2 linked regions of the Blastococcus saxobsidens DD2 genome follow. The protein of the gene in region 1 interacts with the protein of each later gene in a pairwise test. Links are inferred from orthologs where the notes say so. Each region holds a gene or a part of one and is shown in the gene's direction. Other genes may lie near its edges. The genes, in order: rplA and thrS.

Evidence for each region.
Region 2: the proteins of rplA (region 1) and thrS interact in binary tests that used the Escherichia coli proteins (3 or more experiments, as listed by UniProt). The link is inferred for Blastococcus saxobsidens DD2 from one-to-one orthologs.

Annotation. Positions count from the first base shown.
Region 1 is NC_016943.1:4,173,744-4,188,558, reverse strand. Bases 6,096-8,887 are described here. They hold rplA (50S ribosomal protein L1), read left to right. Parts: upstream 6,096-7,027; coding sequence 7,028-7,747; downstream 7,748-8,887. Other genes in these bases: rplL (50S ribosomal protein L7/L12), read left to right, coding at 8,755-8,887; rplK (50S ribosomal protein L11), read left to right, coding at 6,459-6,887; nusG (transcription termination/antitermination protein NusG), read left to right, coding at 6,096-6,405. Also shown: BLASA_RS19855 (putative bifunctional diguanylate cyclase/phosphodiesterase), read left to right, coding at 1-269; rpmG (50S ribosomal protein L33), read left to right, coding at 732-896; BLASA_RS19835 (FAS1-like dehydratase domain-containing protein), read left to right, coding at 928-1,383; BLASA_RS19830 (MaoC family dehydratase), read left to right, coding at 1,380-1,802; BLASA_RS19825 (M1 family aminopeptidase), read left to right, coding at 1,799-3,232; BLASA_RS19820 (pyridoxal phosphate-dependent aminotransferase), read right to left, coding at 3,292-4,545; preprotein translocase subunit SecE, read left to right, coding at 4,908-5,450; more of nusG, read left to right, coding at 5,497-6,095; more of rplL, read left to right, coding at 8,888-9,147; BLASA_RS19780 (ABC transporter ATP-binding protein), read left to right, coding at 9,531-10,667; BLASA_RS19775 (MlaE family ABC transporter permease), read left to right, coding at 10,697-11,479; BLASA_RS19770 (MlaE family ABC transporter permease), read left to right, coding at 11,479-12,348; BLASA_RS19765 (MCE family protein), read left to right, coding at 12,356-13,720; BLASA_RS19760 (MCE family protein), read left to right, coding at 13,717-14,781; BLASA_RS19755 (MCE family protein), read left to right, coding at 14,781-14,815. UniProt on the Escherichia coli protein: One of the primary rRNA binding proteins, it binds very close to the 3'-end of the 23S rRNA. Forms part of the L1 stalk. It is often not seen in high-resolution crystal structures, but can be seen in cryo_EM and 3D reconstruction models.
Region 2 is NC_016943.1:2,211,462-2,226,448, forward strand. What follows is about bases 6,672-9,635. They hold thrS (threonine--tRNA ligase), read left to right. Parts: upstream 6,672-7,121; coding sequence 7,122-9,149; downstream 9,150-9,635. Other genes in these bases: BLASA_RS10460 (CapA family protein), read left to right, coding at 6,672-7,060; BLASA_RS10470 (HIT family protein), read left to right, coding at 9,146-9,635. Outside these bases: BLASA_RS10415 (SsgA family sporulation/cell division regulator), read right to left, coding at 1-268; BLASA_RS10420 (sigma-70 family RNA polymerase sigma factor), read left to right, coding at 394-1,041; BLASA_RS10425 (anti-sigma factor), read left to right, coding at 1,023-1,841; BLASA_RS10430 (TIGR02611 family protein), read left to right, coding at 1,949-2,326; BLASA_RS10440 (multicopper oxidase family protein), read right to left, coding at 2,486-3,868; BLASA_RS10445 (hypothetical protein), read right to left, coding at 3,865-4,710; BLASA_RS10450 (HNH endonuclease), read left to right, coding at 4,930-5,313; BLASA_RS10455 (MOSC N-terminal beta barrel domain-containing protein), read left to right, coding at 5,324-5,878; more of BLASA_RS10460, read left to right, coding at 5,888-6,671; more of BLASA_RS10470, read left to right, coding at 9,636-9,760; pgsA (phosphatidylinositol phosphate synthase), read left to right, coding at 9,761-10,378; BLASA_RS10480 (phosphatidylinositol mannoside acyltransferase), read left to right, coding at 10,375-11,313; BLASA_RS10485 (glycosyltransferase family 4 protein), read left to right, coding at 11,313-12,524; BLASA_RS10490 (hypothetical protein), read left to right, coding at 12,536-13,084; pyridoxal 5'-phosphate synthase lyase subunit PdxS, read left to right, coding at 13,136-14,044; pyridoxal 5'-phosphate synthase glutaminase subunit PdxT, read left to right, coding at 14,041-14,733; BLASA_RS10505 (YebC/PmpR family DNA-binding transcriptional regulator), read left to right, coding at 14,730-14,987. UniProt on the Escherichia coli protein: Catalyzes the attachment of threonine to tRNA(Thr) in a two-step reaction: L-threonine is first activated by ATP to form Thr-AMP and then transferred to the acceptor end of tRNA(Thr). The rate-limiting step is amino acid activation in the presence of tRNA.

The DNA of each region.
Region 1 (14,815 bases):
TCACCATGGCGACCAGTCAGGGGGAGTCCTTCATCGCCCGCTCGATCATCGAGCTGGCGCACAACCTCGGGCTGTGCGTGGTCGCCGAGGGTGTCGAGGACGAGATGACGCGCAACCAGCTGACGGCCATGGGTTGCGACAAGCTGCAGGGCTTCCTGATCAGCCGGCCGCTGCCCGAGGACCGGCTGGACAAGTGGCTGCTGGCGCGTACGGGCGTCCGATCAGCCGCACCCGGGGCCATCCACCGCCGGCTGTTCGTCCGGACCTGACGAAGGACCGGCGTCCTCCTCGCCCTTCGCAGGCTCGGGGTGAGCCGCTGGACGGGGCCGACCGAGGCGGCTGTTACAGTCGTCGCGCACGGTCCGGAGGGGTCCGCCGGTCGCCACGAGCGGCTTGGTAGAGTTTTCTCTGCTTCCGAGCACGCCCCTTTAGCTCAGTCGGCAGAGCGTCTCCATGGTAAGGAGAAGGTCTACGGTTCGATTCCGTAAAGGGGCTCTGGCAGTAAGCTGACCGGCCGGTCCTGTCGCGAGACCGGGCCGCACGGTCGTCCCGGCGGTGTAGCTCAGCCTGGTAGAGCAAGCGGCTCATAATCGCTGTGTCACCGGTTCAAGTCCGGTCACCGCTACTCCCGACGGACCCGGCAGTTCCGGGTCCGTCATCGTGTCGGCACCTGCCGGCGCGGCACCAGGTCCCGGTTCCGGGGCCTGTCCGACAAGGCTAGGAGCGCTCCTGTGGCAGCCACCGACGTCCGTCCGAAGATCACCCTGGCCTGCCAGGAGTGCAAGAACCGGAACTACATCACCCGCAAGAACCGGCGGAACGACCCCGACCGGCTCGAGCTGAAGAAGTACTGCCCGCGCGAGCGCAAGCACACGCTGCACCGCGAGACCCGCTGACGGTCGACGGCTGCTGAGCGAGGGCGGGAGCATGACGCTGGACCGGGAACTGGTCGGGCGCAGCTACCCGCCCTCTGCCGTCTACGAGGTCGGCCGCGCGAAGATCGCCGAGTTCGCCGCCGCGGTCGGCGCGGACGACCCGGTGCACCGCGACCCGGCGGCCGCCCACGCCGCGGGCCACCCCGACGTGGTGGCGCCGCCCACGTTCGCCATCGTGGTCAGCCTGGAGGCGGCCTTCGTGGTGCTCGGCGATCCCGAGGTGGGGCTCGACTACAGCCGGGTGGTGCACGGCGAGCAGAAGTTCACCCACCACCGCCCGATCCGGGCCGGCGACCGGCTGGTCGCCACCACGACCATCGACGCCGCGCGGAGCGTGGCCGGCAACGACCTGCTGACCGCCCGGGTGGAGCTGGCCACCGAGGACGGCGAGGCCGTGTGCACGGCCGTCTCGATGCTCGTCGCCCGCGGCGGAGGGGATGTCCCGTGACCGAGCGTCCGTCCGACGTCGCCGTCGGCACCGAACTGCCCGCGTTCGTCACCCGGCTCACCCGCGCGGACCTCGTCCGGTACGCGGGCGCCTCCGGTGACTTCAACCCGATCCACTGGAGCGACCGGGTGGCGACCTCCGTCGGCCTGCCGGGCGTCATCGCCCACGGCATGCTCACCATGGGCGTCGCCGCCCGGGCGGTCACCACCTGGACCGGCGACCCGACCGCCCTGCTCGAGTACCACGTCCGATTCGGCCGCCCGGTCGTCGTCCCCGACGACGACCAGGGCGCCGAGGTGACGGTGCGCGGCAAGGTCGGGGCACTGCTCGACGACGGGCGGGCCCGCGTGGACCTGACCGTCACGACCGAGGGGGAGAAGGTGCTCTCCCTGGCGCGCGCGATCGTCCGCCTGCAGTGACCGCACGGGCGCGCGGGCTCTCCGCGGCCGCCGTCCTGCTGGTGCTGCTGCCCGGGTGCACCTCCTTCGCCGACGGCCTCGCCGCCGATCGGGCGGCGGCCCCGTCGACCGGGCGGCCGGACCCGGAGCCGGCGTGTCCGGCCGAGCGGGCGGAGCCCGACCCGGACCGGCCGCGCATCGCCCTGGACCTGCGGCTCGAGGACGACCTGAGCACGGTCACCGGCACGGAGGCGGTGACCTTCACTCCGGACCGCCCGACCGACGAGCTGGTGTTCCGGCTGGTGCCCAACCAGCCCGGGTCCGCCGCGGCCGGTCACCGCCTCGTCGTGGACGACGTGCGGGGCGCCGACGTGGCCGGGAGCCGCTACGAGCTGGCGGGGGCGACCGAGCCCGGTGGGTTGTACGTCGTGGACCTCGAGGACGAGTTGGCCGCGGGGCAGTCCACCGAGGTGGAGCTGGACTTCACGCTGACCCTCGGGGCGGGATCGTTCGAGCGGTTCGGCACCGACACCGGCGTGAGCTGGTGGGCCAGCGGGGCGCCCCTGCTGGCCTGGGAACCGGGGGTCGGCTGGGCGCGGGACCCGTTCGTGGGGCTGTCCGGGGAGACCACCACGAGCCCCGCCGCCGACACGACCGTCCAGGTGTCGGCGCCCGCGGCGCTCACCGTGCTGATGACGGGCGCCCAGGAGCCGCCGTCGAAACCCCGGGACGGTCGTCGGACGTGGCGGTCGTCGGAACCGGTGGCCCGGGACGTCGCCGTCGCGGTGGGGGAGTTCGGCAGCGCCGAATGGGCGACGCCCGGCGGTGTCCACGTGCGCGTCGGCACGCTGCCGGGTGCCGAGCTCGAGCCCGCGGCGCTGCTCGAGCACACGACGGACGCCATCACCCAGCTGGAGGGGTTCCTCGGCCCGTTCCCCTACGACACGCTCACCGTCGCCCTGCTGCCCGACCACGGCGGCGGGATCGAGTACCCCAGCCTGATCCTCCAGGCCACCCCGTCGCGCGAGGTCCTCGTGCACGAGGTGGCGCACATGTGGTTCTACGGGATGGTCGGCAACTCGCAGTTCCGCGACCCCTGGCTGGACGAGGCGTTCGCCACCTACGCCGAAGCCGTGGTGAACCCGTCGTCCGCGCGGCGCCTGGGGTTCGCCACCGGCCTGCACGGCGACGTGGGGGCGGCGATGGACCGGTTCCCCACCCAGCAGCAGTACGTCGCCCGGGTCTACGGCAAGGGCGGGGCCACCCTGCTCGCTGCGCGGGAGGCCGCCGGGGCCGATGCCTTCGACGAGGCACTGCGCTGCTACGTCGACGCGGCGGCGTGGCGCATCGCGACCCCGGAGGACGTCGGAACGGCGCTGGCGGAGCTGCCCGCGGCGGTCGACGTCCTCGTCCGGGCCGGAGCGCTGGACGAGGACGACCTCCCTGGGTGACGGTCCCGTCCCGAGGTTCGCGCCGAGCGTGCGAGGCGTGCGGAGGACGGGGTCCTTCTTCAGCCCGCCTGGCCCAGCAGCCGCTGCATGCGGCTGACACCCTCGACGAGGTCGTCGTCCCCCAGCGCGTAGGACATCCGGACGTACCCGGGGGTGCCGAACGCCTCACCGGGGACGACGGCGACCTCGGCCTGCTCCAGGATCAGCTCGGCCAGCTCCGCGCTGGTCTCCGCGGTGCGGCCGCCGATGGGCCGGCCGAGCAGGCCCTTCACCGACGGGTAGACGTAGAAGGCGCCCTGCGGCTCGGGGCAGGCCACGCCGGGGATCTCGCGGAGCATCGACACGATGGTCTGCCGGCGCCGGTCGAAGGCCTCCCGCATGGTGGCCGCAGCCGAGAGGTCGCCGGCCAGCGCGGCCACCGCGGCTGCCTGCGAGACGTTCGCGACGTTCGACGTCGCGTGCGACTGCAGGTTGGTCGCGGCCTTCACCACGTCGGCCGGGCCGATCATCCAGCCCACCCGCCAGCCGGTCATCGCGTAGGTCTTGGCGACCCCGTTCACCACCACGCAGCGCTCGGCCAGCTCGGGCACGAGCACCGGCATCGACGGGGCGGTGACCCCGCCGTAGGTGAGGTGCTCGTAGATCTCGTCGGTGAGCACCCACAGCCCGTGCTCCACGGCCCAGCGGCCGATCTCCTCGACCTGCTCGGCCGGGTACACCGCCCCCGTCGGGTTCGACGGCGAGCAGAAGAGCAGCACCTTGGTGCGCGGCGTGCGTGCCGCCTCCAGCTGGGCGGCCGAGACCAGGTAGCCGCTCTGCTCGTCCGCCACGACGGGAACGGGGACACCGCCGGCCAGCTGGATCGCCTCGGGGTAGGTCGTCCAGTAGGGCGCGGGCAGGAGCACCTCGTCGCCCGGGTCGAGCATGGTGGCCAGCGCCTCGTAGACGGCCTGCTTGCCCCCGTTGGTCACCAGTACCTGCCCGGCCGTCACCTGCAGGCCGGAGTCCCGCGCCGTCTTGGCGACGATGGCCTCCTTGAGGGCCGGCAGGCCACCCGCGGGGGTGTACCGGTGCATCGCCGGCGTGCGGGCAGCGGCGATCGCCGCCTCCACGATGTAGTCGGGCGTCGGGAAGTCCGGCTCGCCGGCCCCGAACCCGATCACCGGCTTGCCGGCCGCCTTGAGCGCCTTCGCCTTCGCGTCGACCGCGAGCGTCGCGGACTCGGCGATCGCGCCGACGCGGCGGGAGATCCGCCGCTCGGTGGGTGACGGCTCGGTCGGGTGGGCGGACTCCGGGGCGGAGGCGGCGGTCATGGGCCCATCGTGTCAAAGACCCATCGCCGGCGGGGGTGCGCCCGGCACGTAGCCACCCTGGAGGAGCCGGTCGGCGGGACGTTCGCTGCCCGCCCCGCCGGTCCCGTACACTGGCTGCACCGGGGCAGTTGACCCCGCCACCGGCGTGCCCCGGATCCTGCTCGCGGAATCCGGCGTTGCCGTGGCGGTCGGCCGTTCCGGGGCCCCGCCAGGGCAGAGGGGTGTAGCTCAATTGGCAGAGCAGCGGTCTCCAAAACCGCAGGCTGCAGGTTCAAGTCCTGTCACCCCTGCCAGCAGGACACGGCACCAACGACCGACGGCCCTCGCGGGAGAGGCCACCACGACGAGGCGAGCGAGGCCCAGTGAGCGACGAGAAGCCGGACCGCGAGGACGACGTCCGCGCCTCCGACGCCGACCTCACCGACGAGCAGCTCGACGCTGAGACGCCGGGCGTCGACGATGCCGCCGCGCTCGAGGCCGCGGAGGACGACGTGGCCGGCGAGGCCGAGTCCGACGAGGACAAGGTCGTCGCGGGCCGTGCGGGCGACCAGCACGGCCGCCGCCGGGGACGGATCACCGCCGGCGCCGACGACGACGAGGACGACGAGCCGGTGGCCGGCACCCGCCGCGCCGCCCGCCAGGCGGCCGGCCCCGCCCGCGACGGCAGCGGAACGCGGTCGCGGGCCGCGGCGCAGCGGGCGCGGGCCGAGGAGATGCGGCCCCGGCGGTCGCTCATGCGGTTCCTGCGCGAGGTCGTCGCCGAACTGCGCAAGGTGATCTGGCCGGGTCGCCGCGAGCTGATCACCTACACCACCGTGGTCATCGTGTTCGTGGCTTTCATCGTCGCGCTCGTGGCCGGCCTGGACCTGCTCTTCGCACAAGGCGTGATCGCCGTCTTCGGCTGACCCGTTCGTCCGCGCCTGAACGCCCCCTGACAAGGAAGAGACCTCTGTGACCGACCCCCGCGAGCCCTTCGAGACCGACACCGCGGTCGAAGGCATCGATCTGGACGACGCCCGCTTCGAGGCGCGCGGCACCGCCGACGTCGAGACCGGTGCCGGTGAGACCGGCGCCGCCGAGGGGTCCCGCGACACCGCCGACCTCGCCGCCGGCCCCCTGGTCGAGGACGGCGAGGCCGCCGACGTCGCCCCCGAGATCGAGAGCGGGAACCCTGACACCCTCGTGACCGATCCGCTGGCGGCTGCGGCCCCCGACTCCGACCTGACGGTGGAGGAGGAGGACGAGGACCCGGCCGAGGCGATGAAGAAGGCGCTGCGGATCGCCCCGGGCGACTGGTACGTCGTGCACTCCTACGCGGGCTACGAGAACAAGGTGAAGACCAACCTCGAGGCGCGCATCCAGTCGCTGGACGTCGAGGACTACATCTACCAGATCGAGGTGCCCACCGAGGAGGTCACCGAGATCAAGAACGGCAAGCGCTCGCAGGTCAACCGCAAGGTGCTGCCGGGCTACCTGCTGGTCCGCATGGAGCTCAACGACGAGTCGTGGGGCGCGGTCCGCAACACCCCCGGCGTCACCGGCTTCGTGGGCGCCACCTCCAAGCCGTCGCCCCTGACCCTCGACGAGGTCGTCAAGATCCTCGTGCCGGCGACCACGCCGCAGGCGCCCCGGGCCACCGAGGCCGCCGCCGCGACCGGTGGCGGTGCGGCAGCCACGCCGGCCCCCGTCGTCGACTTCGAGGTCGGCGAGTCGGTCACCGTCATGGACGGCCCGTTCGCGACGTTGCCCGCCACCATCAACGAGATCAACGCCGAGCAGCAGAAGCTGCAGGTGCTGGTCTCCATCTTCGGCCGCGAGACGCCCGTCGAGCTGTCGTTCAACCAGGTCAGCAAGATCTGAGCGCTCGACGGCGTTCCGAGCACCAGCTGATCCACCACGGATAGAAGGAAGTCATGCCCCCCAGGAAGCGGTTGACCGCGGTCATCAAGCTCCAGATCAAGGCCGGCGCGGCCACCCCCGCGCCGCCCGTGGGTCCGGCGCTCGGCCAGCACGGCGTCAACATCATGGAGTTCTGCAAGGCCTACAATGCGGCGACCGAGTCGCAGCGCGGCGACGTCGTCCCGGTCGAGATCTCGGTCTTCGAGGACCGGTCGTTCACCTTCGTCACCAAGACCCCGCCGGCTGCGCGCATGCTGCTCAAGGCCGCCGGTGTCGAGAAGGGTTCGGGCGAGCCGCACAAGACCAAGGTCGCCGCGGTCACCCGGGATCAGGTCCGCGAGATCGCCCAGACCAAGATGGTCGACCTCAACGCCAACTCGCTCGAGCAGGCCGAGAAGATCATCGCCGGCACCGCCCGGTCGATGGGCATCACCGTCAAGTAGGAGAACCCCTCTGCCCCCACCGTTGGCACGCTCACGGCGGGGCCCTGCAGAGGGGCCGTTCCAGCACGTCACGAGTGGGAGGGCCGTCGCCGGCCCGCGCACCACACGACCGGGGCACCCGCATCCGGAGAGGACAGATCATGGCGAAGCACGGCAAGAAGTTCCGCGCCGCGGCCGAGAAGGTCGACCGCGACAACCTGTACAGCCCGCTCCAGGCCGCCTCGCTGGCCAAGGAGACGTCGACGACCGCCTACGACGCCACCGTCGAGGTGGCCATGCGCTTGGGCGTCGACCCGCGCAAGGCCGACCAGATGGTCCGCGGCACGGTCAACCTGCCCCACGGCACCGGCAAGACCGCCCGCGTCATCGTCTTCGCGACCGGTGACAAGGCCGCCGAGGCCGAGGCCGCCGGTGCCGACGTCGTCGGCACCGACGACCTGATCGAGCGCATCCAGGGCGGCTTCCTGGATTTCGACGCCGCGATCGCGACGCCGGACCAGATGGCCAAGGTCGGCCGGATCGCGCGCATCCTCGGCCCCCGTGGCCTGATGCCGAACCCGAAGACCGGCACCGTGACCCCCGACGTCACCAAGGCCGTCAACGACATCAAGGGCGGAAAGATCAACTTCCGCGTCGACAAGCAGGCGAACCTGCACCTGGTCATCGGCAAGGCGTCGTTCGACGAGGCCAAGCTGGTCGAGAACTACGCCGCGGCCCTCGACGAGGTGCTCCGCGCCAAGCCGTCGTCGGCCAAGGGCCGCTACCTCAAGAAGGTCACCATCTCCACCACCATGGGCCCCGGCATCCCGGTCGACCCGAACCGCACCCGCAACCTGACGGCGGACGAGCCGACCGCCTGATGATCAGGTGACCTGGTCGTTCCGGGTCCTGGCTCACCGCCGACAGTGAGCCAGGACCCCGCCAGGTGAGCCAGGACGGCCCCGCTGCGCACCCGCGCGGCGGGGCCGTCGGCGTATGGCGTATCGTTGCCGCTGTTCCCCCCAAGACCGTTGGTCGTCGCACGTCCGCGTGCGATCGAAGGTCCCGGAGATCCGGGCGACCCGCGCAGGAGGACGGTTCGATCGACGGGCGCGTGCGCCCGTCCCTCGCCCCGTGCGCCCTGCGCCGGGGCGTTCTCGTCTCCCGGGCCGTTGATCGCCCGCAGTCGTGCAACGGCCGGTGGTCGCCCGACAGACGAGAGGAGGCCCATGCCCACGCAGGCGAAGGCCGCGGTGATCGACGAGATCACCGAGCGGTTCCAGAACTCGAGTGCGGCGGTGCTCACCGAGTACCGCGGGCTGACCGTGGCGCAGCTGACCCAGCTGCGCCGTTCCCTCGGTGAGGGCAGCAGCTACGCCGTCGTCAAGAACACCCTGACGAAGCGGGCGGCGGACTCGATCGGTTTCTCCGATCTCGCCCCGCTGCTCACCGGCCCCACGGCGATCGCCTTCATCGAGGGTGACCCGGTGAACGCCGCCAAGGCCATCCGTGACTTCGCGCGCGCCAACCCGCTGCTCGTCGTCAAGGGCGGCGTGGTGGAGGGCCGCACGGTCGACGCCGCCGAGGTCACCCGCCTCGCCGACGTCGAGAGCCGTGAGGTGCTCCTGGCCAAGCTGGCCGGCGCCATGAAGGGCAACCTGACCAAGGCCGCCGGGCTCTTCCAGGCCCCGCTGTCGCAGGTCGCCCGCCTGGCCGCCGCACTGCAGGAGAAGAAGGCCGCCGACGCACCGGCTGCCGAGGCTCCCGCCGCGGCCGCCCCGGCCTCCGATGAAGCTGCTGCTGACACCACCCCCGACACGGCCGCTCAGGCCACCGACTCGCCGGCCGCCGACGCGGCCAGCGACGACTGACCCAGAAGGAGATCACCATGGCGAAGCTTTCCAGCGCCGAGCTGCTCGACGCGTTCAAGGAGATGACCCTCCTCGAGCTGTCCGACTTCGTGAAGCAGTTCGAGGAGACGTTCGACGTCACCGCTGCTGCTCCTGTGGCCGTCGCGGCCGCCCCGGCCGCCGGTGGCGGCGGCGGTGGCGACGAGGCCGTTGCCGAGCAGGACGAGTTCGACGTCATCCTCGAGGCGGCCGGCGACAAGAAGATCCAGGTCATCAAGGAGGTGCGCGGTCTGACCTCGCTCGGCCTCAAGGAGGCCAAGGACCTGGTCGACAACGCGCCGAAGCCCGTCCTCGAGAAGGTCGCCAAGGACGCTGCCGAGAAGGCCAAGGCCGCCCTCGAGGGCGCCGGCGCCACCGTCACGGTCAAGTGACCCCTCGCCCGGCGGTCTCGATCGCCGGGTACGTCACCGGCACGTGACCCCTCACCCGGCGGCTTCGATCGCCGGGTAGGTCACGGTCCGTGACCTCCTCCCGGCCCGAGCCGGGAATGCACCATCCCGCACAGGGGCCGTCCTCCTCCCGGAGGGCGGCCCCTGTCGCATGTCCGGGTGGTTTCTGACCCGAGGACGAGATCCGGCTCACGTAACCGACGTGACACACGTAACCTCCGCCGCAGGTGATCGTTACTGACTGGTAGTGGCGCGTGGCGTGACCCTCCGGATGTGGAGCAGGTCAGGCTGCTGCGTTGCCGGGGCCCGTCGTGCGGCGGGGCGGGGAACTGGCAGCTCGGCCGGGAGCGGGAGGCGAAGGACACGTGGGCGTCGCAGTCGAGGTCTCGGGGCTGACCAAGTCGTTCGGCAGCCAGAACATCTGGAGCGATGTCACGCTCACCCTGCCGCCCGGGGAGATCTCCGTCCTGCTCGGCCCCTCCGGCACCGGCAAGTCGGTGTTCCTCAAGTCGCTCGTCGGGCTGCTCAAGCCCGAGCGCGGCTCCATCGTCATCGACGAGACCGACATCGTCCGCACGAGCGAGCTCAAGCTCTACGAGGTCCGGAAGCTCTTCGGGGTGCTGTTCCAGGACGGCGCCCTCTTCGGCTCGATGAACCTGTTCGACAACATCGCCTTCCCGTTGCGCGAGCACACCCGGAAGAGCGAGTCGGCGATCCGCAGCATCGTCCTCGAGAAGATGGACATGGTCGGTCTGCAGGGCGCCGAGGGGAAGCTCCCGGGCGAGATCTCCGGCGGGATGCGCAAGCGCGCCGGCCTGGCCCGTGCCCTGGTCCTCGACCCGGAGATCATCCTGTTCGACGAGCCGGACTCCGGCCTCGACCCGGTCCGCGTGGCCTACCTCAACCAGCTGATCGTCGACCTCAACGCCCAGATCGACGCCACCTTCCTCATCGTCACGCACGACATCGGGACGGCGCGGACGGTGCCGGACAACCTCGGACTGCTCTTCCGCCGGAACCTGGTCATGTTCGGCCCGCGCGAGCAGCTGCTCACCTCGCAGGAGCCCGTCGTGCGGCAGTTCCTCAACGGCCGTCGCGAGGGCCCCATCGGGATGAGCGAGGAGAAGGACGTCGCCCAGGTCGAGGCCGAGATGGCCGCACTCGAGGCCCGCGGCGGCGACCAGCACAACGGGGTGGGACCCAAGGGCGCCTCCGGGGGCGACGCCGTCCCGCCGCAGCTGGAGCCCACCCCGGGCCTGCCCGAGCGCAAGGCGGCCCGCCGGCGGCAGGAGCGGGTGGCGCGCATGCTGCACGAGTTCGACCCGCAGACCGCCGAGGCGATCCGTGCCTCGCTGCCCCAGGACCTGCTGGCCCAGGTGGACGCCGGCGTCTACACCCCCACGCGGGGCTCCGCGGGCCGGCACTGGGCCCCCGAGCCCGACGCGATGCCCGCCGGCTCGACCGCCACGGCCGTCCTGCCCCGGTCCGGGGGCGAGGTGTGACCGCCACCGAACGGCCGAAGGCCCCGGGTCTGCTCGACGGGAAGTTCTCGCCGACCCGGCCGCTGGCGGCCAGCGGCAACCTGTTCGCCTTCGCGCTGGACGTGCTCAAGGCGCTGCCCAGGCGGCCCTTCCAGATCCGGGAGTTCATCCAGCAGACCTGGTTCGTCGCCAGCGTCACCATCCTGCCGACGGCGCTGGTCGCGATCCCCTTCGGCGCGGTCATCGCCCTCCAGCTCGGCTCGCTGACCCGGCAGCTCGGTGCCCAGTCCTTCACCGGGTCCGCCTCCGTCCTCGCGGTGCTCCGCGAGGCCAGTCCCATCGTGACCGCGCTGCTGATCGCCGGCGCCGGGGGATCGGCCATCTGCGCCGACCTGGGCGCGCGCAAGATCCGCGACGAGATCGACGCGATGGAGGTCCTCGGCATCAGCCCGATCCAGCGGCTGGTCGTCCCGCGGGTGCTCGCCTCGATGCTGGTGGCCGTGCTGCTCAACGGCCTGGTCAGCGTGGTCGGCGTCGCCGGCGGCTACTTCTTCAACGTCATCCTCCAGGGCGGCACGCCCGGGGCCTATCTCGCCTCGTTCAGCGCGCTCGCCCAGGTCGAGGACTTCTGGTCCGGCGAGATCAAGGCACTGATCTTCGGGTTGATCGCCGCCATCGTGGCCTCCTACAAGGGGTTGCGTGCCGGCGGTGGGCCCAAGGGCGTGGGTGACGCGGTGAACCAGTCCGTCGTCATCACGTTCCTGCTGCTGTTCGCGGTGAACTTCGTGATCACCGCGATCTACTTCCAGCTCGTCCCGCCGAAGGGGCAGTGATGGCGCTGCTCTCTCCGGTCGACCGCGTCCGGGTCGGTGCGCGGCGGCTCGCCACGACCGTCTACCGCCGCCCGCTCGACACCCTCGACGACCTCGGTGACCAGCTCGGCTTCTACGGCCGGGCACTGGGCTGGGTGCCGCGCACCCTGCGGCGCTACAAGCGGGAGACGTTCCGCCTGCTCGCCGAGGTGACCTTCGGGACCGGCGCGCTGGCCGTCATCGGCGGCACGGTCGGCGTCATCGCGTTCCTCTCCTTCTTCACCGGCACCGAGGTCGGGCTGCAGGGCTACGCGGCGCTGGACCAGCTCGGGACGTCGGCGTTCACCGGCTTCCTCTCGGCGTACTTCAACACCCGGGAGATCGCCCCGCTGGTGGCCGGCCTGGCGCTGTCGGCGACGGTCGGCTGCGGGTTCACCGCGCAGATCGGCGCCATGCGGATCAACGAGGAGATCGACGCACTCGAGGTCATGGGGGTGCCGTCGCTGCCCTTCCTCGTGACCACCCGCATCATCGCCGGCTTCGTCGCCGTCATCCCGCTGTACGTCCTGGGGCTGCTGACCAGCTACTTCGCGACGCGCACCATCGCGACGCAGGCCTTCGGGCAGTCCACGGGCACCTACGACCACTACTTCAACCTGTTCCTGCCACCGGAGGACGTCCTCTGGTCGTTCCTCAAGGTGCTGGTGTTCGCGGTCGTGATCATCCTGACCCACTGCTACTACGGCTACCGCGCGAGCGGTGGGCCGGCGGGTGTCGGACTGGCCGTCGGCCGCGCGGTGCGGTTCTCGATCGTCGCCATCAACATCATCGACCTGTTCCTGTCCCTGGCCATCTGGGGATCGACCACGACCGTCCGGATCGCGGGGTGAGCGAACGATGAGCACGACGATCCGGATCCGGCTCCAGGGCCTGGCCTTCCTCGTCGTCCTGGCGCTCCTGCTGGGGTTGTCGGTGGCGGTCTACAACAAGGCCTTCACGGAGGTCGCCCGCGTCACGCTGGAGACCGACACCGCCGGCAACCAGCTGCAGGAGGCCTCGGACGTCAAGGTCCGCGGCGTTCTCGTCGGGGAGGTCCGGGAGGTGGCGGCCAGCGCCGAGGGCGCCACCATCGAGCTGGCCATCGAGCCGGAGCACCTCGACCAGATCCCGGCCGACGTGACCGCGCGGCTGCTGCCGAAGACGCTGTTCGGCGAGCGCTACGTCTCGCTCGAGCTGCCCCAGGACGCCGGCGGGGAGCGGCTGGCCGACGGCGACGTCATCGGCCAGGACCGCACCAGCAACGCCATCGAGCTGCAGCGGGTCATCGACGACACCCTGCCGCTGCTGCAGGCCGTCCACCCCGACGACCTCTCCTTCACCCTCGGCGCCGTGGCCGACGCCCTGCGCGGCCGCGGGGATGCCCTCGGGGCCAACCTGGCCGCGACCGGGGACTACTTCGGGGAGATCAACACCGTGCTCCCCGAGCTGCAGGCGGACATCTCGGGCCTGGCCGACTTCGCCGAGACCTACGAGGGTGCCGCCGACGACCTGCTCGCCGTGCTCGACAACCTGGCCGTGACCAACACGACGGTGGTGGGCCAGGCCGAGCAGCTGCGCCGGACCTTCACGGTCGGAGCCGGCTCGGCCGACCTCACGGCGGACTTCCTGGAGCGGAACGAGCGCAACCTGATCTCCCTCGCGGAGACGTCCCGTCCGGTGCTGGGGCTGTTCGCGGAGTACTCGCCGATCTACCCGTGCCTCCTCGAGGGCCTGAGCCGTTCGGTGCCCCGCATCGGCGAGACCTTCGGGATGGACGGCGACCCGGCACTCAACCTGAACATCCAGTTCACGTTCCCGCCGCGGAACCCCTACCTGCCCGGCGACCAGCCGGTCTACGCCGATGCCGCGCCGCCCGACTGCCGGGGGCTCGACGACATCGACACCGAGATCGCCCAGGCCCAGGCGGGGGAGTACTACTGCCCCTACCCGCCCGACGACGGCGTCCGGTCGCCCGAGAGCGCGGAGCGACCCGAGCCCGCGTGCTACCGCGGTGGAGCCGTCGACGGCGGCAACCCCGACAACGTGCCGCGCACCCAGGCGGGGCAGTCGCTGCCCGACGTGCTCGCCGGCTCGACCGCCGAGCTCGACTTCGTGCGCAGCATCCTCGCCTACCAGACAGGCGCCGACCCCGAGGACGTGTCCGATCTCGGCGCCGCCACCCTGGCTCCGATCCTGCGCGGGAAGAGCGTGATGCTGCGATGAAGGGCCAGTTCCGCGGCCTCGGCGGGCCGCTGGTGAAGCTGGTGGCGTTCGGGGTGGTCACCATGATGGCGGCGTACGTGCTCATCACCACCATCACCAACGCCGGCTACGGCGAGCAGCTGACCTACACGGCGCAGTTCACCGACGTCGCCGGGCTGGTCGAGGGCGACGAGGTCCGCATCGCCGGCGTGCGCGTCGGCCAGGTGGCCGGCATCGGCCTGGGGGAGGGCACGGACCGTCCGGTGGCCGAGGTGGAACTGGAGGTCAGCGCCGGCGTCCCGCTCCCGAAGGCGGTCGAGGCGACCATCCGCTACCGGAACCTGGTGGGGCAGCGGTACATCGTGCTCACCGAAGGAGAGGGCTCGGGTGGGGAGACCCTCGACGAGGGGGCGGTCATCCCGCTGGCCCGGACGACGAACGCCCTCGACCTCACGGTGCTGTTCGGCGGTTTCCAGCCACTCCTGCAGGCGCTCTCCCCGGCGGACGTGAACCGGGTGTCCTTCGAGATCATCCAGGTGTTCCAGGGCGAGGGCGGGACCGTCGAGAGCCTGCTCGCGCACGTCGGCTCGCTGACCAGCAGCCTCGCCGACCGGGACCAGGTGATCGGCAGCGTGATCGACAACCTCACCACCGTCATGGGCACGCTGGCGGCCCGGGACCAGCAGCTGTCGGACCTGGTGGTGAGCCTGCAGCAGTTCGTCACCGGCCTGGCCGGCGACCGGGAGGTCATCTTCGACTCGCTGCAGACCATCGACCAGCTGGCCGTGGCCACCAGCGGCTTCCTGCAGGACGCGCGGGCGCCGCTGACCGCCGACATCGAGGCCCTCGATACCCTGGCCGGGAACCTCGCGGACACCGGCGACGTCGTGGAGCGCTTCCTCCAGACCGCGCCGGCCAAGCTCGACCTCACGACGCGCACCGCCATCAACGGCAGCTGGTTCAACTTCTTCATGTGCCGGGCCGGCGGAACCGTGACCCTGCCCGCCACTCCGCTCGACCCGAACGGGCAGCCGGTGGCCCGGGCGTTCGAGTTCGAGAGCGGCGCGGAGGGGTGCAACTGATGGCCCGTCAGTCCAGGAACTTCCGGGACCGCAA
Region 2 (14,987 bases), 2.0 Mb from region 1 along the record:
CGGTCGCGTGCGCCGGCCAGACGCGCACGTCGCCGTCGCCGGCGGGGTGCTCGAGGCCGGCCTGCAGCAGCTCGCGGCTCACCAGCCATGCGATGCCCTCGTCGCCGTCTGCCGGGTCCTGCTCGCCCGGGTCGCCGAAGGCGATGCGCACGGCGAACGGATCGGCCGGGTCGTAGCACAGCAGTGCCGGTACCTCGGTCCAGGACTGGGGGCCGATCAGCTGAAGAGTGATGGGGGAGATGTGGCCGGGCATCCATCGGCTCGTCATGTCAGGTCAACGACCGGCGGCGGGAGAAGTCACGAGTTCGGGCATGTGGTGTCACACCCGCATCATGCGCCACAGCGGCCCCATCGAACCGGATGGCTGGTTCCGGACGAAGGCCCCGTGTGACCATGGGAGCCGTGAGTCGACCGGTTCTCCGGCCGGAGGACGGCGTCGGTGACGTCGAGATCCTCCGGCGCATCCGCGCCGGTGACCGCGGTGCCGTCGACGAGCTGTACGAGCGCTTCCGGCGGCCCGCCTTCGCGCTGGCCCGCCGAATCCTGGCCGACGACGGCCTGGCCGAGGACGTCCTGCAGGACGTCTTCCTCGGCGTCTGGCGCGATCCCGGGGCCTACGACGGCGCGCGGGGGAGCTTCGCGTCCTGGCTGCTCGCCGTGGTGCACCACAAGGCGGTCGACGCGGTGCGCCGCGAGGAGTCGCAGCGACGGCGCCAGGCCCGCGCCGAGGACCAGGCGGTCCTCGATGCTCCGGTCGCCACCCGGGACGTGGAGGACGACGCGTGGTCCCGGGTCGTCGCCGAGCAGGTGCGATCGGCGCTGAGTGTCCTGCCCGGACCGCAGAAGGAGGCCCTGACGCTCGCGTACTACGGCGGCTACACCCAGCGCGAGGTGGCCGCGCTGACCGGTGCGCCGCTCGGCACGGTCAAGACGCGGATGCTGGCGGGGATGCGCCGGCTGAAGTCCGAGCTCGGCGGGCTGTCCGGCCCGGCGGGTGGGGGAGCGCTGAGCGACGACGCGCCATGGGACGGGACACGATGACCGCGGAACACGCGTTCGACGCACTGGCGGTCGGCTGGGCGCTGCACGCGCTGGAGCCGGACGACGAGGCGGACTTCGCGCGCCACCTGCCCGGGTGCGGGCGATGCCTGCGCACCGTCGCCGAGACCTCCGAGGTGATGGCCGCCATGGCGCGGGACCTGCCGGCAGCGGAACCCTCGCCGGAGCTGCGTGCCCGCCTCCGCGCCGCCGTGGACGAGACCGAGCAGGTGTCGCCGGTGGCCGCTGCAGCTCCCGCCGGACCGCGACGGAGCGCGACGGAGCAGGCAGGACCACGGCCGGTGCCACGCCGTGCTCCCTGGCGGCCCGGTGTGCGGCCCCGCGCGCTGGTGGCAGCCGCGACCGCCGCGGTCGTGGGGCTGGGGGTGTGGGTGGCGGTCCTCGTCGAGGCGCGCGACGACCTGCGTTCGACCGTGGCGGCCCAGGAGGACGTCGTGGCGGAGCTGACCCGGCCGGGGCGGGCGACCATCACGCCACTCACGTCCGGGGATCGCCAGGTGGCCACGGTGGTGTCCCGCGACGACGCGCTGCAGGTGGTCACCGACGGGCTCGAGCCGAACGACACGGCGTCGACGACGTACGTGGTGTGGGGGCTCGGCGAGGGTGATCCGGTGGCTCTCGGCACGTTCGACGTCATGCGGTCACAGATCGAGGTTCGGGCCGTAGGCTCCAGAAGGACCGGCGTCGACGCCTTCCCCGGCTACGGGATCAGCATCGAGCCCGGTCGGCAGGCTCCGTCGTCCCCGACGGAGGTCGTGGCGATGGGGGAGGTGGCCAGCTGAGCGGCTCGGAGACCGCGACGCCGTCGGTCGCACATGCCCAGCCGGAGACCGCCGACGAGCGGCGCGCCCGCTATGACTCCGACGAGGTCCACAGCCTCCGCGAGCGGGTGGCCGCGGCGCGTTGGCGGCGGCGCCTGGCCACCCGCCGGAGCCTGAACCACGGCTACCGCGTCGGCGTCGGGATCGTCGGTGCCCTGATCGTCGCGGCGGGTCTCGCCACCATCCCGCTGCCGGGCCCCGGGTGGCTGACGGTGATCGCGGGCCTGTTCGTGCTGGCCACCGAGTTCACCTGGGCCGAGCGGCTGCTCGAGTTCACCAAGCACCACGTCAAGCGCTGGACCGACTGGCTCGCCGGGCGGCCGGTGTGGCTGCGCCTGCTGATCACCGTCGCGACGGCGGCGTTCGTCTACGGCGTCCTGGTGGCCACCCTGCACATGACGGGGGTGCCCGACTGGGTGCCGGGGTGGGTTCCGCTCTGGCGGTGACGGTCTGGCACAATCGACGACGTACCGGGCGATTGGCTCAGTGGTAGAGCGCTTCGTTCACACCGAAGAGGTCACTGGTTCGAACCCAGTATCGCCCACCGGTACGAAGGCCCGGTCCACGTCCGCGGACCGGGCCTTCGGCGTTCCAGGGGTCCGGCGTCAGCGGCCGTAGTCGACGAGTCGGACCATGCCGTCCTCCATGTGGTGGTGGTTGTGGCAGTGGAAGAGCCACCGACCCGGATTGGTCGCCAGGAAGTCGATGCTGACCTCCCCACCGCGCGAGGGCACCGCGACGGTGTCCTTGACCGGGCCGCGTCCGCTGGGCGTGCGCACCTGGAAGTGATGACCGTGCAGGTGCATCGGATGCCACTTGGCGCCGGTGTTCCGCAGGTTCAACCGCACCCATTCGCCGTCGGCGACCGGGAGCGGATCGGCGTCGGGGTAGCTCTGGCCGTTGATCTCGGTGCCCTCCAGCGTCAGGTCGAAGACCCGGTCCGGGCTCCCGGTCGGGACCGGCAGGGGCTCGGTCGCCAGGAGCTCGTCGTACCCGGCCAGCCGGCCGTCGAGCTCGGCGGGCCTGCTCTCGGCCGGCGGCGTGGCGGACGCCGGGCTCCCGGTGTAGCGGAGCACCGCCCGCCCCTGACCCGGCCGGCCCTCGGGCTGCACGCCGATCTGCCACGTCCCGCCGCGCTGCCGGAGGTCGACCAGGACGTCGTAGCGCTCACCCATGCCGAGGCGCAGGGCGTCCACGGTCACCGGCTCCACCGGCATGCCGTCGGTGTGCGTGATGGTGAGGGGATGGCCGGCGATGGCGAACCGGAAGCCGGTGTCCGCGGCGACGTTCATCACCCGGAGGCGCAGCCGGTCACCCGGCCGCCCCTCCACCACCGCCGGATCCTCCGGCGGCCGGCCGTTGACCAGGAGGAAGGGGTACCGGCGGCCGCCGAAGGAGACCACCTCCCGGGCATCGGGCACCGCCGGCGTGCCCGGTTCCCCACCGGCGTGGCCGCGGTGCTCGTCGACGCCGTCGGCCCAGTCGTCGAGCATCAGGGTGTGCTCGCGGTCGTAGGCCAGCGGCTCGTCCCGGGGTTCCACGACCAGCGGCCCGTAGAGCCCGCGATCGAGTTGCATGCCGACGTGCGCGTGGTACATGAACGAGCCCGGCACCGGCGTCCGGAACTCGTACAGGAACTCGCCGCCCGGTGCGATCGGCCGTTGCGTGACGCCCGGGACGCCGTCCATCGCGTTGGGCGGGGCCAGCCCGTGCCAGTGCACCGTCGTGTCGTCGGGCAGCCCGTTCTGCACGCGCACCCGCAGCAGCTCCCCGGCCCGGAGCCGGATCTCCGGGCCGGGGACCGTGCCGTACCCCCAGGTGCGGGCCCCGGTGCCCGCCAGGTCCAGGGTCATGGGGCCGGGCCGCAGGGGGAGTGCCGGCGGGCCGGATGCCGCGGGGGCGCCGCATCCGGTGATCGCGGCCAGCCCGGCCACCGCCGACCCGGCCAGGAAGCTCCGGCGGGTCAGCGGCAGCTGCGGGCGGGTCACTCGACCTCGAACTCCGCCAGCATCCCCAGGGCCACGTGCGGCGGGCCGCTGCCCTCGGTGTCGTGCGTCGTGCCCTGGGGGACGAAGCAGGCGGCGGCGTAGCGCCCGGGTTCCATCTTCAGGAACACGGTGTCGGACCCGCCGGGGTGGGCGAAGGCGGCGCCGGTGAACTGGATCATCGACTCCGATTCCTCCGGCGGCAGGGCGGCGATCTCCTCCACCGGCATGGACACGTCGTCGTTGATCCGGACGATGCCGATCTCGTGCAGCTCCTGGCCCTCGTTGTGGAACGTCACCGACACCGTTCCGGCCGGCACCGTGTCGGGGATGCCCTCGTACTCGTAGTCCACCCCGGTGGCCTCGATGCGCTCGTAGTCGCACTCGGCGAGCATGTACTCGTCGATGGCATCGTCGGCCGCCATGTACTCGTCGCTGTCGAGCGCCGACATGTCACCGGCCAGCGCCTCCCGCACCGCGGCGACCGCGGTGCGGACGTCCTCCTCGACCTCCGACGGGGCGGTTCCCTCCGCGTGCGCCAGCAACGGCTCCACCTCGGCGCCGAACTCCTCCAGCGCCGCCTGCGCCTGCTCCGGCGGCATGGTCTCGTCGATCGGTGGTGCGCCGGCGAACGAGGCCTCTACGTCCACCGATGCCGCGCAGAACTCCGCCGGATCAGCGACGGCGGCCTCGGACGTCGCCGTCGCCTCGGACGTCGCCGTGGCCTGGGCGTCGCCCGCGGTCTCGACCGGGCCGTCGTCGGACCCGCAGGCGCTCACCGCGGCGGCGAGCACCAGCGCCGCACCCCCCGCCGACCAGCGGCGGAGCCTCCTCGTCGTGCCCATCGGTCATCCCAGCCTCTCTGGTCGGTGGACGGCGGCCGGCGCGGTTGCCGATCGCGTCGGACGGTGCAGAGTTGCGAGGTCGGGCGTTCTGTGGTGGGGGTCGGAGCGCGGCGCGCGGGAACGGCTGGGCCGGTGCCGCGATCCCTCACGATCCGTCTCCCCGGGAGTCCGCTGGGTGCGCACGAGCGCGCGGCGGGCCTCCGGGAGCACCATGGAGGGGTGAGCGCGCAGCCCGACCGAGCGGCCCGGCTGCAGCTCGTCCTCGACCGGGACGGGCCCAGCTGCGTGTGGTGCGGGCGGGCCTTCACCCCGCAGGTGCGGCCGACCACCGAGCACGTCGTGCCGCGGGTCAAGGGCGGGCCGTCGTGGCTGGAGAACGAGGTCGCTGCCTGCGGTCGCTGCAACGGGGAGCGCGGGCACCGGACGCCGGTGGAGTGGCTGGAGGAGTGCCGTCGGCGGGGCTGGCCCGCGGACGGACACCGCCTCGAGCGGGTGCTCACCGCGCTGGGCGAGGCGATCGCCCGCACCGGTGGCCAGCGCCGGGCCCGGCCCTACCTGGACGCGCAGCTGCGCCGGCTGCGCCGCCTCGGAGCCGCCGCCTAGGGTCGGGGCCGTGACGACGACCGGCCGGGTGGCGAGGATCTGGATCTACCCCGTGAAGTCCCTCGGGGGCACCGCCCGCGACCGCGTGCACCTGGCGCCGGCGGGGCCGGAGGGGGACCGGGCGTACACCGTCGTCGACGCCGCCAGTGGGGAGGTGGTGCGCGGCAGGCACGCTCCCGGCCTGGCCGAGGTGACGCCCAGCGGGGATCCGGACGCCGACGGGCACACGGTGGCCGAGGTGCTCGGCCGGCCGGTCCGCGTCGAGCCCGCATCCGGGGGATCGGGCGCCGACGTCGCCGCGGTGCACCTGGTGTCCCGGCAGGCGATCGACCGGGCCGCGGTCGGCGACGTCCCCGAGGGCTGCTCGGCCGACGATCCGCGCGCCAACGTCCTGCTCGAGCTGCCCGGCGACAACGAGCGGAGCTGGGTGGGCCGCACGGTGCGGATCGGGTCGGCGGAACTGCACGTCACCCGCACCCCGAAGCACTGCCTCGGCGTGTACGCCGAGGTCCGGCAGCCCGGCGACATCGCCGTGGGCGATCCGGTGAGCCTGCTCGGCGACTAGCCTCCGGGCGTGCCGAAGATCCGCCGCACGGACGTCGTGCTGGTGCTGCTGCCCTTGATGGCCTCCTGCTCGACGCAGGCCGACGGTGAGCAGGTGCCCCCGGCTGCAGCCGCTTCGGCGGCGCCGGGCACCTCCGCCGCTGCCACGTCCACCAGCCCACCGCGACCGCCATCGCCACCGCCACCGCCACCGCCGGAGACGGTCACCCTGGTGGCCACCGGGGACGTCCTGATCCATCAGGACGGCGCGCTCACCGCCGGCGCGGCCGTGGAGGGCGGTGGCTACGATTTCGAGGACGTCTTCGCGCCGGTCGCCCCGCTGATCCAGGCGGCCGACCTGGCCATCTGTCACCTGGAGGCCCCGGTCGCCCCGCCGGGTGGTCCGTTCCGGGGCTACCCGCGATTCGTCGCCCAGCCGCAGATCGTGGAGGCGCTGGCCGGGGCCGGGTACGACGTGTGCTCCACGGCGTCCAACCATTCGCTCGACGACGGTTTCGACGGCTTGACCCGGACCCTCGACGTCCTCGAGGCGGCCGGTGTGGCGCACACCGGCACCCACCGCAGCGAGCAGGACAGTCTCGAGCCCACGATCGTCGATGCCGGTGGGGTCCATGTCGGGCACGTGGCGGGGACGTTCAGCCTGAACGGGATCCCGCTGCCGGACGGGCGGCCGTGGGCGGTCGACGTGGTCGAGGTGCCGGACGTCGAGCCGATGCTCGCCGCGGCCGCCCGGGCCCGCGCCGCCGGGGCGGAGATCGTGGTGGCGAGCCTGCACTGCTGCGCGGAGTACGACCACGACCCCACCCGGGCGCAGGAGCAGGCCGCACGGACGCTGCTGGCCTCACCGGACGTCGACCTCGTCCTGGGGCACCACGCGCACGTCGTGCAGCCCTTCGAGGAGTTCGACGGCGAGTGGATCGCGTACGGGCTGGGCAACCACCTGGCCGAGCAAGCGACCCTGGGCTACGCCACCGAGGAATCGGTGATGGCGCGGTTCACGTTCACCCGCGAGTCCGATGGCGGGTTCACGGTTTCCGTGGCCGAGGCTGTTCCGCTGCTCATCGACCGTCGTGCTGACGGGCTGCGGATCGTGCCCGCCGACCCGGTGACCTTCGATCTCGTCGCTGGGGTGCTCGACCGGCGAGGGGCGACCGCGGATGGGCTTGCCGTCGTTCCCGAGTGAGGTCGGGCCGCGCACTAGGCTCGGTGTCCTCGCCCACCCGCCGATCCTCTGGAGCGTCTCCGTGTCGACCCCGCCCTCGCCAACCGCCGTCGGCCCGATCCGGGTGCCGGCCGGGACGACGGCGCAGCAGGCGCTCAAGGACGCCGGCGTGCCGCTGAAGGGCCCCGATGGCGCGGTGGTCGTCCGTGACCTGGCGACCGGCGACCTCAAGGACCTCGCCTGGGCGCCGGACGCCGACGCCGAGGTCGACCCGGTGCCGGCCGCCAGCGCCGACGGCCGCGCGGTCATCCGGCACTCCACCGCCCACGTGCTCGCCCAGGCGGTGCAGGACCTCTTCCCGGGCACCCGGCTGGGCATCGGCCCGCCGGTCGAGAACGGTTTCTACTACGATTTCGACCCCGAGCGCCCGTTCACCCCCGAGGACCTCACGGCCCTCGAGAAGCGGATGCAGGAGATCGTCAGAGCCGGCCAGCACTTCTCCCGCCGCGAGATCAGCGACGCCGACGCCCAGGGCGAGCTCGCGCACGAGCCCTACAAGCTCGAGCTCATCGGTCTCAAGGGCGGTGCGGGGGAGGCAGCCGAGGGCGCCGACGTGGAGGTCGGCGGTGCGCAGCTGACCATGTACGACAACCTCGACGCCCGCGCCGGCGACCGGGTGTGGACCGACCTGTGCCGCGGGCCCCACCTGCCGCGCACCAGCAGCATCCCGGCGTTCTCGCTCACCCGCAGCGCCGCCGCGTACTGGCGGGGCAGCGAGAAGAACCCGCAGCTGCAGCGCGTCTACGGCACCGCCTGGGAGAGCAAGGACGCGCACAAGGCCTACCTCGAGCACCTGGCCGAGGCCGAGCGCCGCGACCACCGCCGGCTCGGCGTCGAGCTGGATCTCTTCAGCTTCCCCGACGAGATCGGCTCCGGCCTGCCCGTATTCCACCCCAAGGGCGGGGTGATCAAGCGGGAGATGGAGGACTACGTCCGGCGCCGGCACCTCGAGGAGGGCTTCGACTACGTCGGCACCCCGCACATCAGCAAGAGCGGGCTGTTCGAGACCTCCGGGCACCTCCCGTACTACGAGGAGACCATGTTCCCGGGCATGGACCTGGACAACGCGAAGTACTACCTCAAGGCCATGAACTGCCCGATGCACAACCTGATCTTCCGGTCGCGGGGGCGGTCCTACCGCGAGCTCCCGCTGCGGTTCTTCGAGTTCGGGTCGGTCTACCGGTACGAGCAGTCCGGCGTGGTGCACGGCCTGACCCGGGTGCGCGGCTTCGCCCAGGACGACTCGCACAGCTACGTCACCCCCGAGCAGGCGCCGGGGGAGATCCGGCACCTGCTGCACTTCGTGCTCGGGCTGCTGCGCGACTTCGGCCTCGACGACTACTACCTGGAGCTGTCCACCCGCGACGACTCCGACAAGTTCATCGGCTCCGACGCGGAGTGGACGGTCGCCACCGCCGTCCTCGAGGAGGCGGCGAAGGAGACCGGCCTGGAACTGGTGCCGGATCCGGGCGGCGCGGCGTACTACGGCCCGAAGATCTCCGTCCAGGCCCGGGACGCCATCGGCCGCACCTGGCAGATGTCCACGATCCAGTACGACTTCAACCAGCCGGCCCGCTTCGGCCTGGAGTACACCGCGGCCGACGGCGGGCGCGCGCAGCCGGTGATGATCCACTCGGCGAAGTTCGGGTCGATCGAGCGGTTCTTCGGCGTCCTCACCGAGCACTACGCCGGCGCCTTCCCGGCCTGGCTGGCCCCCGTGCAGGTGGTGGGCATCCCGGTCACCGACGAGCAGGTGCCCTACCTGCGCGACATCGGCCTGCGGCTGCGCGAGCGCGGGCTGCGCTTCGACCTCGACGACTCCGATGACCGGATGCAGAAGAAGATCCGGACGGCGAGCAAGCAGAAGGTGCCGTTCGTGCTCATCGCCGGGGCCACCGACGCCGAGGCGGGCGCGGTCTCTTTCCGCTACCGCGACGGCGGCCAGCGCAACGGCATCCCGGTCGACCAGGCGGTCGCGGAGATCGCGGCCTGGGTCGCCGCGCGCAGCAACGCCGACCCGACCGCCGAGAACGCCACGGTCCGCCGATGAGCGCCCCGGGAAGGGGAGGCGACGGCACCGAGCCGTACCGGGTGGCCGTGTCCTCCGACGACGGCGGCCCGACCGCGGTGTTCGAGCACCTGTGGACCCCGTACCGGATGGCCTACATCCGCGGCGAGGGCAAGCCCACCGGCGCCCACGACTGCCCGTTCTGCGTCATCCCCACCCTCGGTGACGAGGACGGGCTGGTGGTGGCCCGCGGGACGACGGTCTTCGCCGTCCTCAACCTGTACCCGTACAACGCCGGCCACCTGATGCTGGTCCCGTACCGGCACGTGCCCGACTACACCGACCTCACCATCGAGGAGGTCGCCGAGCTCGGGGCCTTCACTCAGACGGCGATGCGCACCATCCGCACGGTCGCCGGCGCGCACGGGTTCAACATCGGCATGAACCAGGGCTCGGTGGCCGGCGCGGGCATCGCCGACCACCTGCACCAGCACGCCGTCCCGCGGTGGGGCGGGGACACCAACTTCATGCCGGTCGTGGGCCTGACCCGCGTGCTGCCGCAGGTGCTGCGCGAGACCCGCGACCTGCTCGCGGCCGCCTGGTCCGACCACGCCGGGTCCTCCGCCCACCCCACCACCCCGACGGAGATCTGAGTGCTCGGCGTCAACGCCCGCCCGGTGGTGGCCAAGGTGGTGAACCCGCTGGCCGTCCGCCTGGCCCGCGCCGGGGTCACGCCGGACATGGTCACGGTCACGGGCACCGTCGGCGCCGTCGCCGCGTCCGTGGGCCTGATCGCCACCGGTCACCTGTTCTGGGGCGCGTTCGCCGTCACGGTCTTCGTGCTGCTGGACATGCTCGACGGCGCGCTGGCCCGGCTGCGCGGTGGCGGATCGGTGTTCGGTGCGGTCCTGGACTCCACCGGTGACCGGGCCGCGGACGCCGCCATCTTCGGCGCGCTCGTCTGGTGGTACTCCGGTGCCGGCGACAACCGCCTGCTGGTGCTGCTGGCACTGCTGTGCCTGGTGCTCGGCGTGCTCACCTCCTACATCAAGGCCCGCGCCGAGGGCATGGGGCTGTCCTGCGACGTCGGGGTGGTGGAGCGCACCGAGCGGCTGATCCTGGTCCTCGTCGGCACCGGTTTCACGGGCCTCGGCATCCCGTATGCCGTGGACGTGGCGCTGTGGGTGCTGCTCGTCGGGAGTGCTGTCACCGTGGGGCAGCGCGTGCTGGCGGTGAAGCGCGCCGCTGCGGGCCGGGGGATCGGGTCGTGAGCGGCTCCCGCCAGGACCTGCAGGCGCGGCTGCCCGACGCCGGTTACGCGGCCGGCTGGCGGGCGGTGCGGATGCTGCCCGAACCGGTCGCGCGCCGCCTGTTCGAGCGGGCCGGTGACTGGGCCACCCATCGCGAGGGCACCGGGGTCCGGCAGCTGCGGGCCAACCTGCGGATCGTCACCGGCGGGCGGCTGGGCGAACCCGAGCTGGACGACCTCACCCGCCGCGCGATGCGCTCCTACGCGCGCTACTGGCAGGAGGCCTTCCGGCTACCCACGCTCGGGATCGAGCGGATCCGGCGGGACACGGAGGTTCCCGGTGCGGAGCTCATCCGACGGGCACGCAGTGCGGGCCGCGGCGTGGTGCTGGCCCTGCCGCACAGCGGCAACTGGGATTCCGCCGGTGCCTGGCTCACCGATTGGCTCGGCGGCCCGTTCCTCACCGTGGCCGAGCGGCTGCAGCCCGAATCGCTCTACCGGCGCTTCCTGGAGTACCGCGAATCCCTCGGCATGCGGGTCGTCCCGCTGACCGGCGGGCCGCGGCCGAGCTCGGAGGTGGTCCGTCAGTGGCTCGCCGACGGCGGGGTGGCGTGCCTGCTGGTCGACCGGAACCTCGGTGGCGGTGGCGTGCCCGTCACCTTCTTCGGCCGTCCCGCACTGATGCCGAGCGGGGCCGCCCTGCTGGCGGCTCGTACCGGTGCCGCCCTGCTGCCCGCGGTCGGCCGGTTCGACGGCGCCGGTTGGCGGGTGCAGGTCCACCCGGAGGTGCCCGTGGCCGACAGGTCCCGCACCGGGGCGACCGTCGCCATGCAGGGCGTCGCCGACGCGTTCACCGCCGGCATCGCCGAGCGGCCCGAGGACTGGCACATGCTGGGCCGCATCTGGCCCGACGTGCCGCCCGACCCGCCGCGGCGGGGCCGGGGAGTGACCGCCTGATGCGCATCGGCCTGGTCTGCCCGTACCGGTGGGACGTCCCCGGCGGCGTCCAGTACCACGTCCGCGACCTCGCCGAGACGCTGCGATCCATGGGTCACCACGTCGAGATCCTCACGCCGGCCGAGCGGGAGGAGTCGCTCACCGACCCCTGCATCACCTTCGCCGGCCGCACCGTCCCGGTGCCCTACAACGGCTCGATGGCCGGACTCCAGTTCGGCCCGGTGTCAGCCGCCCGGGTGCGGCGCTGGCTGCGTGACGGGCGGTTCGACGTCGTCCACGTGCACGAGCCGGCCACGCCGTCGGTGTCGCTGCTGGTCTGCATGATCGCCACCGGGCCGATCGTGGCGACCTTCCATGCGGCGACGACCCGGTCGAAGTGGCTCGCCGCTGTCGGCCCCATGGCGCGGCCGTGGCTGGAGAAGATCAGCGGCCGGATCGCCGTCTCGGACTTCGCCCGGCGGGTGCAGGTCGAGCACCTCGGCGGCGACGCGGTCATCCTGCCCAACGGGGTGCACGTGCCGTTCTTCGCCGATGGGCCGGGCCTGCCCGGTCATGGCGGCGCCGGCCACCCGCCGACGATCGGCTTCCTCGGCAGGTACGACGAGCCGCGCAAGGGGCTGCCCGTCCTGCTCCGCGCCCTGCGCTCCGTGGTCGAGGAGCACCCGGACGTGCGGTTGCTCGTCGCCGGCCGGGGCGACGCCGGCGAGCTGTGGCGGCTGGTGGGGGAGGAGCTGCGTCCCTCCGTCACGCTGCTCGGTGAGATCTCCGAGGCGGACAAGGCCGCGCTCCTCCGCTCGGTCGACGTCTACTGCGCGCCCAATCTGCTCGGCGAGTCGTTCGGCGTGATCCTCATCGAGGCGATGGCCGCGGGGGCGCCGATCGTCGCCAGCGACCTGGACGCGTTCGGGCGGGTGCTGGACGACGGCGCGGCCGGTGTGCTCGTGCCCCGTGGGGACGCCGCCGCCCTCGGCCGGGCCCTGTGCGACCTGCTCGCCGACCCGGAGCGCCGCGAGGCGCTCGCCGCCCGGGGGGCGGAGGTGGCCGCGCGCTACGACTGGCAGGTCCTCACCCGGCGCATCCTCGCCGTCTACGAGACCGTGCTGCCCCCGGGGGGCGGAGTGGTGACGGCGGCCCCCGAGGACGACTTCCCGGCGGTGCCGCCGACGGGCACCGCGGCGCGACCTCCCCGCATCCGGCGGGTCCGCCGCTAGCCTCGACCCCCGTGACGTCCCTGGACTGGTTGCTGCTCGCTGCAGGGATGCTCGTCGTGCTCGCCGTCTGGGCCGGCTGGACCCTCACCCGGCTGCGGCGGCTCCGGGTGAGGGTCGACCGCGCATGGGCGACGCTGGACGCCCAGCTCCAGCGGCGCGCCGGCCTGGCCGAGGAGCTGGCGCGGCACCATCCGGCCGCGCTCGGCGATGCGGCGGCGGGGGCGCTGGCCGCCGCGGTCGCGCAGGCGCGCGCGGCCGGTCCCGGCGACCGCGAACTGGCGGAGAACGCGCTCGGCCGCATCCTGCGCGAGCTGCCGCCCGAGCTGCCGGGAGTGCCGACGGCGCTGCGCACCGACCTCGCCGGAACCCAGACGCGGGTGGCGCTGGCCCGCCGGTTCTACAACGACGCCGTCCGCGACACCCGGCAGCTGCGCGGACGTCGGTTCCCGCGTTGGACGGGCCTGCACCGGTCCCGGCCGCTGCCGCGCTACTTCGACATCGACGACCGGGTGGCCGCTGTGACCAAGGACGCCGACCCGGCGGGCCGCCGGGCGGGCTGACCCCCGTAACGTCGTGCGTCACTCGACTCGTCTACGCGAAGGCGGACACCCGTGGCAGCGAACTCCGACCAGGCGAAGCCCGCCACCGGCACCGACCGCGTGAAGCGCGGCATGGCCGAGCAGCTCAAGGGCGGCGTCATCATGGACGTCGTCACCCCCGAGCAGGCGAGGATCGCGGAGGACGCCGGCGCGGTCGCCGTCATGGCGCTGGAGCGGGTGCCCGCGGACATCCGGGCGCAGGGCGGCATCGCGCGCATGAGCGACCCCGACATGGTCCAGGGGATCATCGACGCGGTCTCCATCCCCGTGATGGCCAAGGCCCGCATCGGCCACTTCGTCGAGGCTCAGGTGCTGCAGTCGCTCGGCGTCGACTACATCGACGAGTCCGAGGTGCTCAGCCCCGCCGACGAGGCCCACCACATCGACAAGCACGCGTTCACGGTGCCGTTCGTCTGCGGCGCCACCGACCTCGGCGAGGCCCTGCGGCGCATCGCCGAAGGGGCGGCGATGATCCGCTCCAAGGGGGAGGCGGGCACCGGCAACGTCGTGGAGGCCACCCGGCACATGCGGGCGCTGCGCGCCGGCATCAAGCGGCTGGGCACCCTGGACGAGACCGAGCTCTTCGTCGCGGCCAAGGAGCTGCGCGCCCCCCACGACCTGGTGGTCGAGGTGGCCCGGCTCGGTGCGCTGCCGGTCGTGCTCTTCACCGCCGGCGGCATCGCCACCCCGGCGGACGCGGCGATGATGATGCAGCTCGGCGCCCAGGGCGTGTTCGTGGGCTCCGGCATCTTCAAGTCCGGCGACCCGGCCCAGCGCGCGGCGGCCATCGTGCAGGCGACGACCTTCTTCGACGACCCCGACGTGATCGCCAAGGTGTCCCGCGGCCTGGGCGAGGCCATGGTCGGCATCAACGTCTCGACGCTGCCCGAGAGCGAGCGGTACGCCACCCGCGGGTGGTGACCGGGCGGGTGGGGGACGGCACGGTCGGCGTCCCTGTCGTCGGGGTGCTCGCCCTCCAGGGCGACGTCCGCGAGCATGTGTCCGCGCTGCGCGCCGAAGGCGCCGACGCCCGTCCCGTCCGGCGTCCGGAGGAACTGGCCGACGTCGACGGGATCGTGCTGCCCGGTGGTGAGTCGACCACCATGGCCAAGCTCGCCGCCCGCTCCGGGCTCCTCGAGCCGCTGCGCGAGGCGCTGCGGGCGGGCCTGCCGGCCTACGGCACGTGCGCCGGCATGATCCTGCTGGCCGACCGCCTGGTCGACGCCCCGCCCGGGCAGCCGACGGTGGGAGGCCTGGACATCACGGTGCGCCGCAACGCCTTCGGCCGGCAGGTGGACTCGTTCGAGTCGGGGGTCGAGCTGGCGGGCGTCGACGGTGGCCCGTTGCAGGCGGTCTTCATCCGGGCGCCGTGGGTCGAGGAGGCCGGACCCGGGGTCGAGGTCCTCGGCCGGGTCGTCGGCGGTGCGGCCGACGGTAGGATCGTCGCGGTCCGCCAGGGGAACGTGGTGGCCACCAGCTTCCACCCCGAACTGACCGGGGACCGCCGGGTGCACGCGCTGTTCGTCGACGTCGTGCGTCGACATCTGGCCGAGCAGGCCGGCAGCGTTCAGAGCGAGCACGCCGGGGACGAGAGGGGATATACGCCGTGAGCGGCCATTCCAAGTGGGCGACGACCAAGCACAAGAAGGCCGGGATCGACGCCAAGCGCGGCAAGCTCTTCGCCAAGCTGATCAAGAACATCGAGGTCGCGGCCCGCACCGGCGGCGGCGACCCGGCCGGCAACCCGACGCTCTTCGACGCCATCCAGAAGGCCAAGAAGAGCTCGGTGCCCAACGACAACATCGACCGGGCGGTCAAGCGCGGCGCCGGGCTCGAGGCCGGCGGCGTCGACTACCAGGGCATC